DNA from 3 places in the Mesorhizobium sp. M1E.F.Ca.ET.063.01.1.1 genome. Region 2 is predicted to be linked to each of the others. Evidence: riboswitches for the same ligand, from Rfam matches in the RefSeq annotation. Region 2 holds a riboswitch; each other region holds the start of a gene.
What was found. A riboswitch is a leader RNA that binds a small molecule or an ion and turns the genes downstream of it on or off. The one in region 2 is predicted to bind thiamine pyrophosphate.
Positions count from the first base shown of each region.

Region 1 (7,305 bases), on a different contig from region 2:
CGGCGAGTTCGAAAGCGACGGTGAGGCCGGCAACGCCGGCCCCTTTGACGAGCACCCTCATGATGGTTTGGGAGCCTCCGGCACGACCGGTACGCCAGTCTCGTCCGCCGGCATGTAGAGATCGCCGCCCTCCCGGTATTTTGCCGCCATTGCCGCCATGCCTTCCTTCTGAGCCTCGGCACGGATGTCGTGGGAAATGCGCATGGAGCAGAATTTCGGCCCGCACATCGAACAGAAATGTGCCAGCTTGTGCGCCTCCTTGGGCAAGGTCTGGTCGTGGAAGGACCGTGCGGTTTCGGGGTCGAGCGACAGGTTGAACTGGTCCTCCCAGCGGAACTCGAAGCGCGCGCGCGAAAGGGCATCATCCCTGGTTTTCGCTGCCGGATGGCCCTTCGCCAGATCGGCTGCATGGGCGGCTATCTTGTAAGTGATCACCCCAATCTTGACGTCGTTGCGGTCGGGAAGGCCGAGATGCTCTTTCGGCGTGACGTAGCAAAGCATTGCGGTGCCGAACCAGCCTATCATGGCGGCACCTATCCCTGAGGTGATGTGGTCATAGCCCGGCGCGATGTCGGTCGTCAGCGGCCCCAACGTGTAGAACGGCGCCTCACCGCACACTGCGAGCTGCTTGTCCATGTTCTGCCTGATCTTGTGCATGGGGACATGGCCCGGGCCTTCGATCATCACCTGGCAGTCCTTTGCCCAGGCAATCTTGGTGAGTTCTCCAAGTGTTTCCAGTTCGGCGAATTGCGCCGCGTCGTTCGCATCGGCGATTGAACCGGGACGAAGGCCGTCGCCGAGCGAGAAGGAAACGTCATAGGCTCTGGCGATGTCGCAGATCTCCTCGAAATGCTCGTAGAGGAAGCTCTCCCGGTGATGGTGCAGGCACCATTTGGCCATGATCGAGCCGCCGCGCGAGACGATGCCCGTGACCCGGTCGACGGTCAGCGGTATGTAGTGCAGCCGCACGCCGGCGTGGATGGTGAAATAGTCGACGCCTTGCTCGGCCTGCTCGATCAGCGTGTCGCGATAGACCTCCCAGTTGAGGTCCTCGGCGATGCCGCCGACCTTTTCGAGCGCCTGATAGAGCGGCACCGTGCCGATCGGCACCGGTGCATTGCGCACGATCCAGTCGCGGATGTTGTGGATGTTGCGGCCGGTCGACAGGTCCATCACCGTATCGGCGCCCCAGCGGATCGCCCACACCATCTTTTCGACCTCTTCGGCCATCGACGATGTGACAGCCGAGTTACCGATGTTGGCGTTGATCTTCACCAGGAAATTTCGCCCGATGATCATCGGTTCGCTCTCGGGATGATTGATGTTGGCGGGAATGATTGCGCGTCCGCGCGCCACCTCGTCGCGCACGAATTCGGGTGTGACGAAATCTGGGATCGCCGCGCCGAAGGCTTCGCCGTCGCGTTGCAGCTTGCCGCGCATCACCTCGCGGCCGAGATTCTCGCGGATGGCTACGAACTCCATTTCTGGCGTGATGATGCCGGCGCGCGCATAGGCAAGTTGGGTCACCGCCTTGCCCTGCTTGGCCTTGAGCGGCCGATTGCGTATCGGAAATTCCGGTGTCAGGCGCTCGCCGGTGGCGAATCCATTGTCTTCCGGCCGGACGTGGCGGCCGTCATAGGCTTCGACATCGCAACGCGCCGTGACCCATTCGTGGCGAAGCCGGGCAAGGCCTTTTTCGATGCTGGTTTGGACTGATGGATCGGTGTAGGGGCCGGACGGATCGTAGACGGTGACGGGCGGTTCGCCGGCCGTCGGATGGACGGAAATCTCGCGCATCGGCACCCTGATCTGCGGGTAGAGGACGCCGGGCTTGTGGATTTTCCGCGAGGCGGGCAGTGGTCCCGTCGACACGGCGGGGGTGAGGGCATTCATCGTGAGGCTCCTTTGCTCATGCATTGGAGACCCAGTTCTGTGCCGGAAGGATGAAAAGACGCTTCTGTAGACCTGCTGCAGCAGGACCTCGGGCGTAAACTCCCGCAAAGCGCTTGCACCGTCCCTACGCCAGTATGAACTGGATCAGGTTCAACGGGTCACTGCGCCGCGAAAGCCAGCAGTATCTCAGCCCCTTACCGGGACTCCCCTGGTGAATGCCTCAAGTTGAATGGGCCGGTGCTGCTTTGTCAAGCGCCTTCGGGCGCCTTCGGGCGCCTTCGGCCGGTGGCGACGTCCGGCGGCCGGCCGAGCGGAGAGCTCGCGCATGCATCGGGGACAAGTCACGCCCCGTAGACCAGGGCTGGAATGGCCAAAGTCTCATTCGCTTCGTGAAGGATGGAAAAACTGTATCGGCCATGTGCGTCGAGATCGACCGAGTAGCTCAGGCGGTCACGGATGTGGTTATCCTGGTCGAAGGCGACGATTTGCGGCTTCAGCGAGGTGATTTGCACCACGTCCAGGTAGATGGAGTTGCAGATATGATCTGGTCGTCGGGCTGGCAGGTGCAAGCGGCCGCTCTATTCAGGATGCGGCATCGGCGGCGTTCCCGATACCAATGATATCTTGCGGGCAACTTATGCAATCACCGGCTTCGTAAAACCCGACGGCGGCGGCCGTGTCCTGGCGCTGAGGATGTGCCGCTGTTCCAGCAGAGAAATCGCGTGGGCGCGGAGTTTTCGCTCTGCGAGGAAGAGTTGACGCAATCGTTTAGCTTGCTTGCAGTTCGTAGAGACCCGCCTTTGAAAGCAACTAAGCTATTGCATTGATATGTTGGTGCGCGATCGATCGCTACATAGCCGGCCGCCATTATCCGAGTATTGATCCGCCGGTGTTCGTGTTGCCGTATATGGCAATCCCTGCGAGATCGTCGCGGCCGGATCGGCCGCACCCTCTAGTCATAAAAGGGGAAGCGACCGAGAATTCCGCTGCCGAAAACTTCTCTGGCTTGGCTATGCATGCGGTAGATGAGATCGCCGCCTACCGCGACCTGGTCGAGGAAGGCATCGACGCCCAGTTCGGACAGCCTGGTTATCGCAATGCGTTAGCGGCTCAGACTTGCGGTCTCGAGAGCGGCCTTTGGGGGTCACCTCTTTTTTGTTTCAGAGGTTGGAAGACGGCTGCTCGTTACCCAATAGAAATGGCGACTACGGAACGCGATCGATCGCGGCCATCAGGAAACACCTGTCTTCGGCTCAACCTCGACATGGCGTCCGATCGACCGCAGATATACAGCTATCTCGTCCATGAGATGATCGCGTTCGCCGTAGATCTCAGCAATCCTGCGCAGCTGTGGCTCGACGGACCTCCGTTGCGCCGGCGTCAAATCAGCATCGCCAAAGACATATCCCAAGTTGCCAATCGCGCAAATGTTGCAGCCGGCCTCCACAACTGCTTGCACGAATGCCGGAATGTCTTTTTCTTGCATAGTCTTCATGTCGAACCTCTCGTGAATGGCGTGCTTGCGCGCCCATGCTGCCTTTTCAGCGTGTCCTCTGGGCGGCGCAAGCCTTGAGCGTAATTGTGCCGGGCAACCTCGACTATCCCGTCTGCCACGCTCTTTAGAGTCGGTGGGGTCTGGTGATTGCAGGCTGGGCCACTCAAAAGCCTGCAAGAAGAAAGTCATGGCGACCATTGCTCAAGATCGCGAGGGTGCGTGCAAGACCTTCCGTTGGCAGTCATGCACGCTCACCCAGCAACTGGGTATTGAGCAACTGGGTCTCACGTCGCGGGTCTCGTGTGCTTCACAGCCGAAAATAAGGTACCACCGTGGCTATTCTCAAGTGCAGGCTACCTCTTCAGGACACGGCGGAGTGCCTTCCGACGCACCCCTGGTGCAACGTGCGACCTAACGAGACACATCTCGTTCGCGTTCCCTCGACCTTTCTTCGTATTGCTGCTTGCCCTGCGATTTCAGGCCCTCTGCTAGCTTCTCGGCCGCTCTTTGGCCTGCAATGTCACTATTCAAGATCATATCCGACATCCCTGGATGGTCATAACCGTAATGCGCATGCAGTTTCCCTCACGAGCAGCGCCTATCCGTCGATTAGTTCGTCTTCCGGAACCCGAAGCCCTTTTTATCCGGCGTACCTATCCACCATTCAACCGGTATACCTTTCCCAACTTTGGCGGACCATTTACCTCAGGCATGATCATCTCGCGTGACATTTTTTTTTGGCGCCATCATCGCACGTGGCATTTTCTAAAAACCAAGACGTGTCAATTTGTAAAATCAAGGATGCGGCCGCGCCCGTTGCGAGGATTTGCAGGTAGCTCTTCAGCCCCAACACGATGTGTGAGGCGGCGGTGGAAAAGGCAACCGACGGCGTCGACGCGTCCTTTGATGATCGCAAGCGATATGCTTCGTCGCGAGCCCAGATTGCGGTCTCGGGCACAAGGCGAGATCACAGTTCTGCGATCTGTGGTAACGCGAGCCCGCAAAGCGCCGCTGCGGCCACCGCTTTTGGAATCTGGACGAGATTCGTCGTCGTCTGAGATCAGTTGATCGAGCAGTTCGCGCGCGCGGGACGCGCTTGCGGTGCAGTCTCTCCCGCGAGCTCGCCCGTGACCTTCTCATCGACGACATCCGAGAGCTGCGCGGACGGCCCTATGACCTCGTCGCTGTCGCCGGCGGCTGGAAGCACCTGACACGGCCGGCCTATGCCGATGCCATCCGCGCCTGCGGAAGCAGCGGGCGTGCCGTGGACCTGACGTGGTCGGACGTGCTGATGCTGATGTGCATCGGCACTTCCAGCCGATTACCCGCGCCGAATTGTCGTCGGTTTTCGGGAAGTAATCAGTCGCGACCTGATCGGCCATCTGCGGCACCGGCCTGATCGCGTCGAACCCGCGCAGTCCGACGCCCGGCGCTCCCTACACCTATGTGACGACAAAAGCGTCCTGCTCGAGTTCGGCCTCGACACGCTTCGCGATCTCCCGGACTGCGAGGCGCTCGAGGATGCCGGGCTGCTGAGCAGAGATGAGCTGCTTGCTGGTGAAATTATGCCAGAGTTGGCTAGTGGCCATGAGGATGCGGGTTTGGATACGGAGGAATAGCTTGGCGCTGCAGACGCTGTGGCCACCGGGCTTGCGAGTGCTTCCAGCTTTCCATAGCGAATCTAGCGCGCCCAAGGGCGTCCGAAATTTGTAGGCAAATTTCGGACATGGACACGGTCAGCGACGTCAAGCAGGCAGCGGTATGCGGCCTCTGCACCGCTGTCGCCCAAAAATTCGTGGCCATGGGCAAGCCCCACTTGAGACCCCCAGAGAGAACGCTCGTGAGCGATGGAAACGGTTTTGGTCCAAAGCTTGATACAGATGGCCTGCAGATGGGTGTAGGGTTTCAAAGCGCTCGAAGACGCGCCTTCGCAGAGTTAAAAGTCCGCGACGAACTCGTGTGTCGTTTGTCGCCAACTGCAAATTCGATAGTTAGCGCAATTATACTGCGCCGAGTCTGCCATCTCGAGCCCCAAGGGTTTGTGAGGCCTCTCGGCTCACCACCGCCTTTGCTAACCGCCGTGATTCCAAAGACGCGTGCCTTTACGGAGGGGGTCAAACGGCCTATATTATTCTTTATAAGGAGAAGAATAATGGGCACACTTGCTCGCATCTACACCCCCGCAGAGGCAGCCGCCGTCAGCGGGATAGGAATCAAGGCCGTGCACAATGCGATCGACAAACGCATTGTCGATACTGTGCCAAGCACTGCTCGGCGCATCGGTGGGGTCGTCCGACGGGCATTGACCGGCGAGGATTTGCTGCGGCTCAAGCTTTGGTATGGCGTGGGTGCGACATTGCCCGCTGATCGTCGCTACCGCCTGTTCGAGGAAATCAAAGCTGCCCCAAGGGCCAAGACCGTAAGGGCCGACGACCTGCTGATCGTCGACGTCGCCGAGGCACGTAAACAGCTCAAAGCGCGCATCGTGGATCTTGATGAAGCGGAGGCCGCCATCGGCCGCGTTAAAGGGGTGATGGGCGGAGAGCCTGTCTTCAAAGGAACCCGCATCCCTGTTCGTATGATCACGACGATGCTAGCGCAGGGCGCAGATGAAGCGGAGGTTCTGGAGGGATATCCGAAGCTAACGCCGCGCGTGATTGAGCTCGCCAGAATGTGGGTCGCCGCGCACCCGGTTCGTGGGCGGCCTAAGAAGCTGGTCGAGCAGGGCGTGAAAATAAAGTCGTCGAAGCGCGTGGTTTTGAAGGGCGACCCAGGTCCGTCGGCCAGGTCGAGACGCGTGTGACCTCGTGAGGTTTCTGATCGATGAGTGCCTGCACACGTCTCTGGTTGCGGTAGCCCAAGAACGCGGACATGAAGCAAACCACGTCAACTGGCTTGGGCTAAGCGGCGAAACCGACTGGGACCTCATGCCGCTCATTATCGATGAGGATTTCACCTTCGTCACCAACAATGCTAAGGACTTCAGGAAGCTCTATGCCAAAGAACCGGTTCACGCCGGCCTGATTATCGTCGTCCCTCAGGTCGGGCCTGAAAAACAGAGAGAGCTCTTCGATGCTCTCCTCGAGGATCTTGGCCCAGAGGAATTCCTGATTAATGAAGTTATCGAAATCGAGATCGAAAACGGCATTGCAATCGTAACACGATACGATCTGCCGTCGCCCTAGCTGAGGCTGCGCGATCTCCGCTTATGACCGACCCGGTTGCCAGTCGCTCATCTGCAAAATGTTACCGCCGAGTTTTGCAAACGCGCGTTGGCGGCAGGAGAAAACGAGAATCTGCTGATCGTGTGATTGACGATGCAAAGCGTCGAACATGCGCTCGATGCGGTCGTCATCGGAATAAACCAAAGCGTCATCCAGGATAACCGGTGTGGGTCGGCCGTCGCGGGCAAGCAAACGGGCGAAGGCCAGACGTGTCAGAACCGAAAGCTGTTCTCGCATGCCGCCACTCAACCTATCGACATCCTCATCCTGACCATTGCGGCGAACGGTCTGTGGCAACAGTGTGTTCTCGTCGAACACTATGGAGATGTCATCGAATAGCAATCCAAGCAGCGGTCGCAGCTCGGACATGACCGGCTTCAGATAAAGATCGCGTGCCGTCGAGCGCGCAGCGACCAGCGTCGTGCGCAGCCGGTCGAGGACGGCTTTTTCGAATTCGAAGCGTCTCGCTCGCTCTCCAGCGATTTCCAATTTTTCTGTGGCCTCGCGCAAAGCTTCTTCCACCGCGTCGTCGGACCGAGTGCGAATATGGCCATTGAGATCGGCCAGGGTTACACGCAACTGACTTGCTTCCTGTGTGGCGGCATCCTGAACCGAACGGGCGCGGCGCAGAACGGCTTCAGCGCTGGTGAGATCGCGAGCGCCGTCGCGCAGGGGAGCAGCGCGCATTTCGGC
Region 1 is NZ_RZSC01000233.1:152-7,456, forward strand. It holds partial or broken gene EOA29_RS17595 (FAD-dependent oxidoreductase) at 1-61, opposite strand, end outside; gene thiC (phosphomethylpyrimidine synthase ThiC) at 58-1,893, opposite strand; TPP riboswitch at 1,997-2,113, opposite strand; gene EOA29_RS17605 (hypothetical protein) at 2,235-2,462, opposite strand; gene EOA29_RS44030 (hypothetical protein) at 3,125-3,586, opposite strand; partial or broken gene EOA29_RS43055 (SMC-Scp complex subunit ScpB) at 4,485-5,007, shown strand; gene EOA29_RS17620 (DUF433 domain-containing protein) at 5,541-6,191, shown strand; gene EOA29_RS17625 (DUF5615 family PIN-like protein) at 6,196-6,573, shown strand; partial or broken gene EOA29_RS17630 (DNA-binding protein) at 6,595-7,305, opposite strand, start outside.
Region 1: another riboswitch for thiamine pyrophosphate. It lies ahead of thiC (phosphomethylpyrimidine synthase ThiC); the one in region 2 lies ahead of thiC (phosphomethylpyrimidine synthase ThiC).

Region 2 (5,879 bases):
CGCGCCGACCATGAACAGGTTTTCCCGGCGCGGCACGACATAGATCGGGATGCGCGGATGAAGCAGGCGCACCGGTCGGGCCAGCGAGATTTCGCCTGTTCGCAGGATGAGCATCTCGCCTCGAACGCCACGCAATTCCGGTCGCCGGTCGGCGATGCCGGTGCAGTCCACCTCGACATCCGGGATGGCTGACACCGTGCGGCAACCGAACTCAAGGCGCGTGCCCATGCCAGGCAGCGCTTCGCTTAGTGCGAGCAACGCCTTGCGTGGGTCGAGATGTGCTTCCTCGGCGAAGAACAGGCCGCGCCCGAACCGGCCCGCGAGCGCTGGTTCGAGCGCCGCGATCTCATCGGCGCCGAGCTGCTTGAAGCCGGACGTGCGGTGGCCGAAGCGATCCAACTCGCCGGCATCGCGGGCAGGCGCCACCATGAGCGTGCCGTTGCGCGAGACATGACCGGGCAACGCTCTGTCCCACCAGTCAGCCGCGCCGCGTCCGAGCGTCAGGACCGTCTCCTCGGCGCTCTCGCGCTCGCACCAGGGCGCGAGCATGCCGCCGGCCTGCCAGGAGGCATTGCCGGCGATCTCCCCGCGTTTCTCGACCACGGTCACCTCGGCGCCGCGCGTTGCCAGCTCGTGCGCGAGCGTCAACCCGGCAACGCCCGCGCCGCGAATGAGCACCTTCATGGCGTGTCCGTGCGCTCCGCGGTGCCGTCGACGGGCATGTAGAGGTCGCCGCCGTCCCGGTACTTCGCCGCCATCGCCGCGAGCCCTTCCTTCTGCGCTTCAGCGCGGATGTCGTGCGATATCCGCATCGAGCAGAATTTGGGGCCGCACATGGAGCAGAAATGCGCCACCTTGTGCGCTTCCTTCGGCAGGGTTTCGTCATGGAAGGCGCGCGCCGTCTCGGGATCGAGCGAGAGGTTGAACTGGTCCTCCCACCTGAACTCGAAGCGCGCCCGCGACAGCGCGTCGTCCCTGACCTTCGCCGCCGGATGGCCCTTGGCGAGGTCGGCGGCATGAGCGGCAATTCTGTAGGTGATGACGCCGGTCTTGACGTCGTCGCGGTCAGGCAGGCCGAGATGTTCCTTGGGCGTGACGTAGCAAAGCATCGCCGTTCCGAACCAGCCGATCATCGCCGCGCCTATACCCGATGTGATGTGGTCGTAGCCCGGCGCGATGTCGGTGGTGAGCGGCCCCAGCGTGTAGAACGGCGCTTCGCCGCAGACCGCGAGCTGCTTGTCCATGTTCTGCTTGATCTTGTGCATCGGCACGTGGCCGGGGCCTTCGATCATCACCTGGCAGTCCTTGGCCCAGGCGATCTTAGTCAGCTCACCAAGCGTTTCCAACTCGGCGAACTGGGCCGCGTCGTTGGCGTCGGCGATCGAGCCGGGGCGAAGGCCGTCGCCGAGCGAGAACGCCACGTCATAGGTGCGGCAGATGTCGCAGATCTCCTCGAAATGCTCGTAGAGGAAGCTCTCCCGGTGATGGTGCAGGCACCATTTGGCCATGATCGAGCCGCCGCGCGACACGATGCCGGTGATGCGGTCGACGGTGAGCGGGATGTAGGGCAGGCGCACGCCGGCATGGATCGTGAAATAGTCCACGCCCTGCTCGGCCTGCTCGATCAGCGTATCGCGGTAGACCTCCCAGGTCAGATCCTCGGCGATCCCGCCGACCTTCTCGAGTGCCTGATAAAGCGGCACCGTGCCGATCGGCACCGGCGAGTTGCGCACGATCCAGTCGCGGATGTTGTGGATGTTGCGGCCGGTGGAGAGGTCCATCACGGTATCGGCGCCCCAGCGGATCGCCCACACCATCTTCTCGACCTCCTCCCCCATCGATGAGGTGACGGCGGAGTTGCCGATATTGGCGTTGATCTTCACCAGGAAATTGCGGCCGATGATCATCGGCTCGCTTTCGGGGTGGTTGATGTTGGACGGGATGATGGCGCGGCCGCGCGCCACCTCGTCACGCACGAATTCCGGGGTGACGAAATCCGGGATCGCGGCGCCGAAGCTCTCGCCATCGCGTTGAAGTTTCGAACGCAACTGCTCACGGCCGAGGTTTTCGCGGATGGCGACGAACTCCATTTCCGGCGTGACGATGCCGGCGCGTGCGTAGGCAAGCTGGGTGACGGCACGGCCGCCGGTAGCGCGCAACGGCCTGTTGAGCGTCGGAAACTCCGGCGTCAGGCGATCGGCGGAGACCAAGCCGTTGTCCTCGGGTTTGACCGTGCGACCCTCGTAGCGCTCGACATCGCCGCGCGCCTCGATCCATGCCTCGCGCAACCGCGGCAAGCCGCGCTCGATCTCGGTCTTCACCGCCGCGTCGGTGTAGGGACCGGACGAGTCATAGACCGTGACCGGCGGCTCGCCGGCGCTCGAATGAACCGAGATCTCGCGCATCGGGACACGCAGGCCCGGGTGAAGTTGGCCCGGTTTGTGGACTTTCTTCGAAGCGGGCAATTCGCCAACTGTGACGGTCGGGGTGTGGGCATTCATGAGTGAGCCTCCTTGCTCGAGTGCAACGGAGACCCAGTCCACGCGATGAGGAGGAAGTGACGCTTCGCGCAGGATGCGGGCTAATGCCCGAATACCGAAGCCGGATTGCCGACCCGCGAAACCTCGCACCGTCCCTACGCCAGTATGAACTGGATCAGGTTCAACGGGTCACTGCGCGCGATAGCAGTATCTCAGCCCCTTGCCGGGACTCCCCTGGTGAGGCACCTAGGTTGGACGATGAGATGTCGCCCTGTCAACTCCTGAGGCGCACGGGAGCCCTCGAAAGTGCCACTGCAATGACGCACATGTTGCGACCTTGGCGCTCGAGGCAATCCATGGTCTGTGTCAATCGTAGCGAACTCTGCCGCGCAGGCGATGACGGTTGAAACCATCCTCGGGTGATGCAGACACGGCTCACCTCGTCATCGTAGAGCGATGATGAAGCGAGCGCGTCAGGCAACAGGACCTATAGCCGACGCACTCAGGCCGTCAAAACCCTTGCAACAGAGGGGCGGAGAATCGACCTTGACTGTTGATGTTGTTGTAAAGGTTTATATAATCGCCCGGCGCACATCAGCGCACAGATCGGCCCTAACGCCAACCACAAGCGCCCCACCGACAAGACCTGCTCCCGCGGCTGCCAGCAGCAGCTTCTCACCCGGTCGCAAGGGGTTGGCGCTGTGGGCAACTGACAGCGACAGGGGGATCGTCGCGGCTGACGAGTTGCCATAGTCGGCGATGGTCTTGACGATGCGTCCGTCCTTGATGCCGAGCGACTTGCCGACGGCGTTGAAGATGCGGGCATTCGCCTGGTGCGGCACGAAACGGACCACGTCCGACGCCGAAAGACCGGCCGCCTCCAGCGCCTCGTTTGCACAGCCGCTCATCATCTCCACCGCCTTGGCGAAGACGTCGCGGCCGTTCGCGATGGTCATGCGGGTTTCGGCAATGTCGATTTCGTCGGAGAATGGACGGTTGCTGCCGCCCGCCGGGATGTGGATCAGGCCATACGCCGAACCATCCGAGGCAAAAGAGGCGCCGAGGATGCCGTGGCCGGGATCGCTGGAGGGGGCCAGCACCACCGCGCCCGCGGCATCGGCGAACAGCACGGCGCTCGCCCGCTCGGCTGGATTGATCCGACGGCTCAATATGTTGGCGGCAATCACGATGGCCGGCTTGTTGTGCAGGCGCACGAAGCCGTCGGCGAAGGTCATGGCGTAGATGAACCCGGCGCAGGCGCCCGCCAGGTCGACCCCGCCGGCCTTTTCAAGACCTAGCCTGTGCGCCACCAGCGGCGCGCTCGGCGGCAGGAGATGGTCCGGCGTAGAGGTGGCGAGCAGCAGCAGGCCGATCTCCTTGCGATCGATGCCGGCGGCTTGCAGCGCCATCTCGCCTGCCTTGGCGGCCAGTCCGGAAAGCGTGTCGTCAGGCTCTGCCCAGAAACGCGTGCGGATGCCGGTGCGCCCCTCGATCCAGCCTGCATCCAGCCCGAGGCTCGCCTCGATCTCGGCATTGCCGACTTTTCGGGCCGGGACGTGATGGCCAAGGCCTATGATGCGCGCTGTGCGGTTCATCTTTTGTCACCCGCAAGTCCGGCCGCCTCGTCTATTGCCGCGTAAAGGCGGTCGAGTTCGTCGGACGTCACGCAATAGGGCGGCAGCACGTAGATGATGTTGCCGAGCGGTCGCACCAGCAAGCCTCGATCGAGGAAGAAGGCGCGCAGCCTCGGGCCGACCTCGGCCAGATAGCCGGCATTGCCGACGCTGAGGTCAAGCGCGGCGATGGTGCCGGCCGTGCGCACATTCTCAAAACGCGGATCCCCGTTGAACCGCGCTACCTTCTCCACCTGCATCCGCGACAGCGCGGCCACGCGCTCCGCCACCGGCTCGTCGTTCCAGATGCCGACATTTGCCAGTGCTGCCGCGCAGGCAATCGGGTTTGCAGTGTAGGAACTCGAATGGAAGAAGGTCTTGGACCGATCCGTCGAGTAATGCGCTTGGAAGATCGCGTCGGTGGCAAGCGTCGCCGCAAGCGGCAGCGAGCCGCCTGTCAGACCCTTGGAGGTGCACAGAATATCGGGCGCGACCGCCGCCTGTTCGCAGGCGAACATGGTGCCGGTGCGGCCCCAGCCGGTCATGACTTCATCGGCGATGAAAAGCGTCCCCGAGCGCACGGCAATGCGCTTGAGCTCGGCGAGAACTGAGGCCGGGTACATCAGCATGCCACCGGCGCCAAGCGCCAGCGGCTCGACGATCAGCGCGGCAACCTCGCCGTCACGCGCCAGCCGTTCGAAGGCGTCGAGTGTTTCCTGCTCGTGGCCCGCGGCCGGGAAGGGGATCGTATCGACCTGAAACAACAGCGGCTCATACGCGGCGTTGAAAACGCCACGCGCGCCGACGCTCATCGTGCCGATGGTGTCGCCGTGATAGCTGTGTTCCATGACGACGATGCGCGAGCGCGGCCTACTGGTGTTGCGATGAAAGCCGAGAGCCATCTTCAGCGCCACCTCGACGCTGGTCGAGCCGCTGTCGGAAAAGAAGACCCAGTCGAGGCCGGCCGGCGTCATGTCGACCAGCGCCGAGGCCAATTGCTCGGCCGGCTCATGGCTAAGGCCGGCAAAGATCACCTGGTCGAGCGTTTCGGTCGCCTCGCGGATTGCCTCTACGATCTTCGGGTGGCGGTGGCCGTGGGTGATGACCCACCAGGACGAGATCGCATCGAGGATGCGCCTGCCGTCGCGCGTCTCGACATAGGCGCCTTCGGTGCGCACGATCGTCGGCGGCACCGGTTCGGTGGCATGTTGGGTAAAGGGATGCCAGACAGCGGAGCGGCGACTCATGGCCGGATCTCCGCGAAGTCGGCGGCGTTAAACGAAGCCTTCATGGCCGCGGAAAGTGTTCCAGGGGTCAGCGACTGGAGAAAGGGGAGACGACCCAGCACGCGAACCTTGCCCATCTGGACGATGGTTTTTTGCGTATCGACCATCCTGTCGCCGATGAACACCACGCCGAGCAGCGGGATTGAGCGGGCGCGCAGCGCCTCGATCGAGAGCAGCGTGTGGTTGATGGTGCCGAGCGCGGTGCGGGCGCAAAGCACCACCGGCGCGTTCCACTGTGCGAAGACGTCGATGTAAAATGTGCGCCTGTTCAACGGCACCATCAGTCCGCCGGCGCCCTCAACGACGAGCGGACGGTCCGTCTTGGGCAGTGCGAGTTGACCTGCATCAATCTCCACCCCGTCCAACTCCGCGGCGCGGTGTGGGGACAGCGGCTCTCTAAGGCGCCAGGCTTCCGGCAACACCCGGTCAGTAGGCAGTCCTGCCAGAAGAGAGACAACCTCGCTGTCGGTCTCTTCGCGGTTGCCCGCCTGCACCGGTTT
Region 2 is NZ_RZSC01000325.1:199-6,077, forward strand. It holds partial or broken gene EOA29_RS21310 (FAD-dependent oxidoreductase) at 1-684, opposite strand, end outside; gene thiC (phosphomethylpyrimidine synthase ThiC) at 681-2,501, opposite strand; TPP riboswitch at 2,615-2,726, opposite strand; gene EOA29_RS21320 (beta-ketoacyl-ACP synthase III) at 3,053-4,075, opposite strand; gene EOA29_RS21325 (adenosylmethionine--8-amino-7-oxononanoate transaminase) at 4,072-5,340, opposite strand; gene bioD (dethiobiotin synthase) at 5,337-5,879, opposite strand, start outside.

Region 3 (5,110 bases), on a different contig from region 2:
GAGCGACGGCCAATCGACCAGGCTCAGCCGGCTCCAGCCGGAAATGCCGAGCGCCAGGCAAAGCCGCTCATGGCGCTCGCTCGCCGCGTCGTAAGCGGGGCGAACGGCGCGGATGGCGAAAGGCATCGCCATCACCGCATTGACGGCGACGACCATGACGGGTGCGACGGCGAACACGTCCGTGAAGCCGCGCAAGGCCAGGAACCAGCCGGCGCCGACCACGATCGGCGGCACGACGAGCACGAAACCGGCGCCGGTGTCGGTGGCATGTTCGAGCAGCGACATGGCGCTGCCCTCGCGGCGCCGCAAGGCCAGCGCGCGCCGGGCCGCGATGAGCGAGAGCGACAGCGTCACCGAAAGCAGCGCCGAGAGGAAAGAGAGCGTGGCGCTGGTGAGCGTCGCACGGCGCACGGCCTCCTCGTCGGCCAGCCGGCCAAGGTCTGCGTCCAATCCAGCCAGCACGGTCGCCGCCATCGGTCCGGCGACGAACAGCAAGGCAAGTACGATCAGGCCGGCGTTCATCACCGTTTCAGCCTTGCCTGTCGCAAGATAGCGGCGCGGCGCTACCGGCAGATTGGCATCGCCGACCGTATTGGCGCCGAGCCGCGTGAGCAGAGCGACGATGACGAAGGTCAGGCCGATCTGCAGCAGCGTCAGCACCACCGCCCGGGCCGGATCGAAATCGAAGCGCAGCGCCTGATAGATGGCGACTTCCAAAGTCGTGGCGGCAGGTCCGCCGCCGAGCGTCAGCACGATGGTGAAGGAAGTGATGCAGAGCATGAACACCAGCCCGGCGACGCCCGGCAAGGCCGTGCGCAACGCCGGCCATTCGATCAACCGCAATGCCGGACAGGCGCCCATGCCGAGCTGGCTCGCCAGCCGCCACTGGTCGGCGGGCACCGTGCCCAACGCCTCGAGGAACAGGCGCGTGGCCAAGGGCAGGTTGAAGAAGACATGCGCGATCAGAATGCCGGACAGGCCGTAAATGCCAGGCCATTCACCGCTGCCGAACCTGACGAGAACGCCGGCAAAATAGCCGGCATGGCCGTAGAGCGCCAGCACACCAAGGGCGGCGACGATGGCCGGCAGCGCCAGCGGCACGGTGAAGAGCTGCAGGATCAGGCGACGCCCCGGAAAGCCCGGATGCCTGGACAGGGCGCGTGCCACCAGCAGCGCCGGCGCGACCGACAGCAGTGTCGACAGCAGCGCCTGCCAAAGCGTGAAGCGGGCGACGCGCAGGAGATAGCCGTCGAAGGCAGCGACAGCGCCGGATGGATCGTGCGCGCCTTCCAGCGCGAGGCCGGCGAAGGCGCCGCCGATGAGCAAGGCGATTGCCGCGAGGGCGATGACGCCAGCGCTGATGCGGGAGTCAGAGCGCGCGGGCTGCACGCGGCACCATCTGGGCGTGAGCTAGCCGACGCCGCGTTCCTTCGCGCCCCCCTCTGTCCTGCCGGACATCTCCCCCTCTAGGGGGGAGATTGGAAGTTCGAACGCCCCGCTCGGTCCTGCAACGTTTGAGATTGGCGAAAGTCGAGGTGACAGCCAATCTCCCCCCTTGAGGGGGAGATGTCCGGCAGGACAGAGGGGGGCGCCGTAGAGCAACCATCTTTCGAGAACTAGCCGGACTCTACTTGCTCATCGCCGCCAGCCACTCATCCACCCAGGCTTTGCGGTTGGCCGCGACCTCCTCGGGACTGAACAGCAAGGTCTTGGTCGGCTTCACCAGCTTGTCGAAGGCCGGATTGAGCGGCTTGTCGGTCTTGCCGGCCGGGAACATCCAGTTGGTCTCCGGGATGACGTCCTGGAATTTCGGCCCGGTCATGAAAGCGATGAACTTTTCCGCCAGCGGGTTCTTCGCGCCCGTCTTGGTGACGCCGGCGACTTCGATTTGCAGGTATTCTCCTTCCTCGAAGGACGCCGCCTGGTAGCGTTCGGTGTTCTCCGCCACCATGTGATAGGCCGGCGAGGTGGTGTAGGAGAGCACCATCGGCGCCTCACCCTTGGTGAACAGGCCGTAGGCCTCGCTCCAGCCCGGCGTCACGGTCAGCACCTTCTGCTTCAGCTTCGCCCAGGCTTCCGGCGCCTTGTCGCCATAGACCGACTTCACCCAGAGAAGCAGGCCGAGGCCCGGCGTCGAGGTGCGCGGATCCTGGATGACGATCTTGTCGGAGGCGCTGCCCTCGACTAGCTCCTTCAGGCTTTTCGGCGGGCTCTTCAGCTTCTCAGTGTCGTAGACGACGGCGAAATAGCCGTAGTCGAAGGGCACGAAGGTATCGTCGCTCCAGCCGCCGGGCACGTTGATGCCGGACACTTCGCCATGCGGCACGAACAGGCCGCTCGCCTTGGCGTCCGCCGTCAGGTTGGTGTCGAGGCCGAGCACGACATCGGCCTTGGTGCCGGCGCCTTCCAGCTTGACGCGATTGAGCAATGCCACGCCGTCGGCGACCGAGACGAATTCGAGGTCGCAGCCGCATTCGGCCTCGAATTCCTTCTTCACCGCGGGTCCAGGACCCCAGTCGGCGGTGAAGCTTTCATAGGTATAGACAGCGAGCTTGTCCTTCGCCTCGGCGGGCCCGAGACCCGCCAGCAGCGAAACCAAGCCGGTTGCGAGAATAAGCTGGGACCATAGTGAGCGCATCGGCGCCTCCTTCGTTCGTGTTAAAGGAATTGAGGCGTCGGATGGTCCGAGACGTCTAATCCCTCCGCCGGTACAAACCGGATCAGGTTCAGCGGGTTGGCTTTGTTGCCTCTCAGCCGGTTCGCGAAAGTCAGCGTCCGGCACCCCGTTAGAGCGCTTCGAGACATAGGCCCGGCCGAAGCGGCGCGCAAGCGGAAGTTGCCGGGCATCCAATGCATCACGGCTTACTCCGTAACGAGCGCCGTTCCGTTTGGATGCGCCCGGCTTCCGTTTCGCGGGCGGGGCTGGTAAGGGCGACGGCCATGGGCACATTCACCATCCTGCTTGGCGGCGAACTCGTCCGCACGCCTCGGCTCGATCGCCAGATCGAAGGCTCGCGCGTCATCGCCGCCGACGGCGGCATCGGCCATGCCCGCATGCTTGGCCTCGTGCCGGAGCTCTGGGTCGGCGATTTCGATTCGGTGCCCGCGGACCTGCCGGAGGATCTGGCCGCCGTGCCGCGCAAGATCTTCCCGGCCGAGAAGGACATGACTGACGGCGAGCTCGCAATCGCCGAAGCGCTCGCGCGCGGCGCCACCAGCCTGGTGCTGGCCGGCGCCTTCGGCGGCAGGCGCGCGGACCATGCCTTTCTGCATCTGGCGCTTGGGCTTCGGCTGGCCGAGGCCGGCACCAATATTCTGCTGACCAGCGGCGCACAGGAAGGTGTCCCCATCCTGCCGGGGAAACCAGCCGGCTTCGACTATGCCGACGGCACGCTGTTTTCGGTGCAGGGCTTCTCCGATCTCACCGGCCTGACGGTCACCGGCGCAAAATGGCCGCTCGATCGCGTCAAGGTGGCGTTCGGCTCCTCGCTCACTATATCGAACGAGGTCAAGGGACGGCTCGAGATCGCGCTCGAGCGCGGCCGGGCGCTGCTTCTGGCCCACCCTTATCCTCTTCCCGAAAGCTGACATGGCTCCGCCTCTTCTCAATCTCGACGGCATAAAACTGACCTTCGGCGGCACGCCGCTGCTCGACGGCGCGGCGCTCAGCGCCTCCGCCAGCGAGAAGATCGCGCTGGTCGGCCGCAACGGCTCGGGCAAGTCGACGCTGCTCAAGATCGCTGCCGGGCTGATCGAGCCGCAGGACGGCGAGGTCTTCCGCCAGCCTTCGGCGACGGTTCGCTATTTGCCGCAAATGCCCGACATGGACGGCTTCGCCAGCGTGCGCGCCTATGTCGAGGCGGGGCTGGGCCCGGCCGACGATCCGCATCGCGCCACCTATCTCATGGACCATCTCGGCCTGACCGGCGAGGAACGGCCGGACGACCTTTCCGGCGGCGAGGCGCGCCGCGCAGCCCTTGCCCGCGTCATGGCGCCGGAACCCGACATCCTTCTGCTCGACGAGCCGACCAACCATCTCGACCTGTCGGTCATCGAATGGCTGGAAGAGGAGCTTGCCCGCACCTCCTCGGCCGTCATCCTGATCTCGCACGACCGCCGCTTTCTCGAACGCGTCTCGCGCGCCACCGTCTGGCTCGACCGCGGCCAGACGCGGCGGCTGGACAGGGGCTTTGCGCATTTCGAGGAATGGCGCGACCAGGTGCTTGAGGAGGAAGAGCGCGAGCAGCACAAGCTCGGCCGCCAGATCGTGCGCGAGGAGCATTGGCTGCGCTATGGCGTGACCGCCAGGCGCAAGCGCAACATGCGCCGGCTCGGCGAGCTGCAGGCCATGCGCCAGCGTTTCCGCAGCCATCGCGGCGCCGAGGGCACGGCGACCATGGTGGCGAGCGATGCCGCCGAATCCGGCAAGCTGGTGATCGAGGCCAAGGCCATCGACAAAAGCTTCGGCGACCTCACCGTGGTCAAGGGTTTCTCGACCCGCATCCAGCGCGGTGACCGTGTCGGCCTGGTCGGGCCGAACGGCGCCGGCAAGACGACGCTGCTCAAGATGCTGACCGGCGAGCTGACGCCGGATGCCGGCTCCGTGCGGCTCGGCGTCAATCTGGAGATCGCGACGCTCGACCAGAAGCGCGAGGCCGTCGATCCGCAGGAGACGCTGGCGCACTACCTGACCGACGGGCGCGGCGAGAACCTTGTGGTCAATGGCGAGCAGCGCCATGTCGTCTCCTACATGAAGGATTTTCTGTTCAAGCCGGAGCAGGCGCGCACGCCGGTGCGCGAGCTTTCGGGTGGCGAGCGGGCGCGCCTGCTGCTCGCCCGCGTGCTGGTGCGGCCGGCGAACCTCCTGGTGCTCGACGAGCCGACCAACGATCTCGACATGGAGACGCTGGAACTGCTGCAGGAACTGGTCGCCGGCTTTGCCGGAACGGTGATCCTTGTCAGCCACGACCGCGATTTCCTCGACCGCACCGTCACCAGCGTGATCGCGCCCGACGGCAGCGGCCGCTGGATCGAGTACGCCGGCGGCTACTCCGACATGCTGGCGCAGCGCGGCGGCTCGAGGCTCGAGGAACGCAGAGCAAGGCCGAAG
Region 3 is NZ_RZSC01000313.1:1,420-6,529, reverse strand. It holds partial or broken gene EOA29_RS20885 (ABC transporter permease subunit) at 1-1,389, opposite strand, end outside; gene thiB (thiamine ABC transporter substrate binding subunit) at 1,628-2,638, opposite strand; TPP riboswitch at 2,681-2,796, opposite strand; gene EOA29_RS20870 (thiamine diphosphokinase) at 2,941-3,588, shown strand; gene EOA29_RS20865 (ABC-F family ATP-binding cassette domain-containing protein) at 3,590-5,110, shown strand, end outside.
Region 3: another riboswitch for thiamine pyrophosphate. It lies ahead of thiB (thiamine ABC transporter substrate binding subunit); the one in region 2 lies ahead of thiC (phosphomethylpyrimidine synthase ThiC).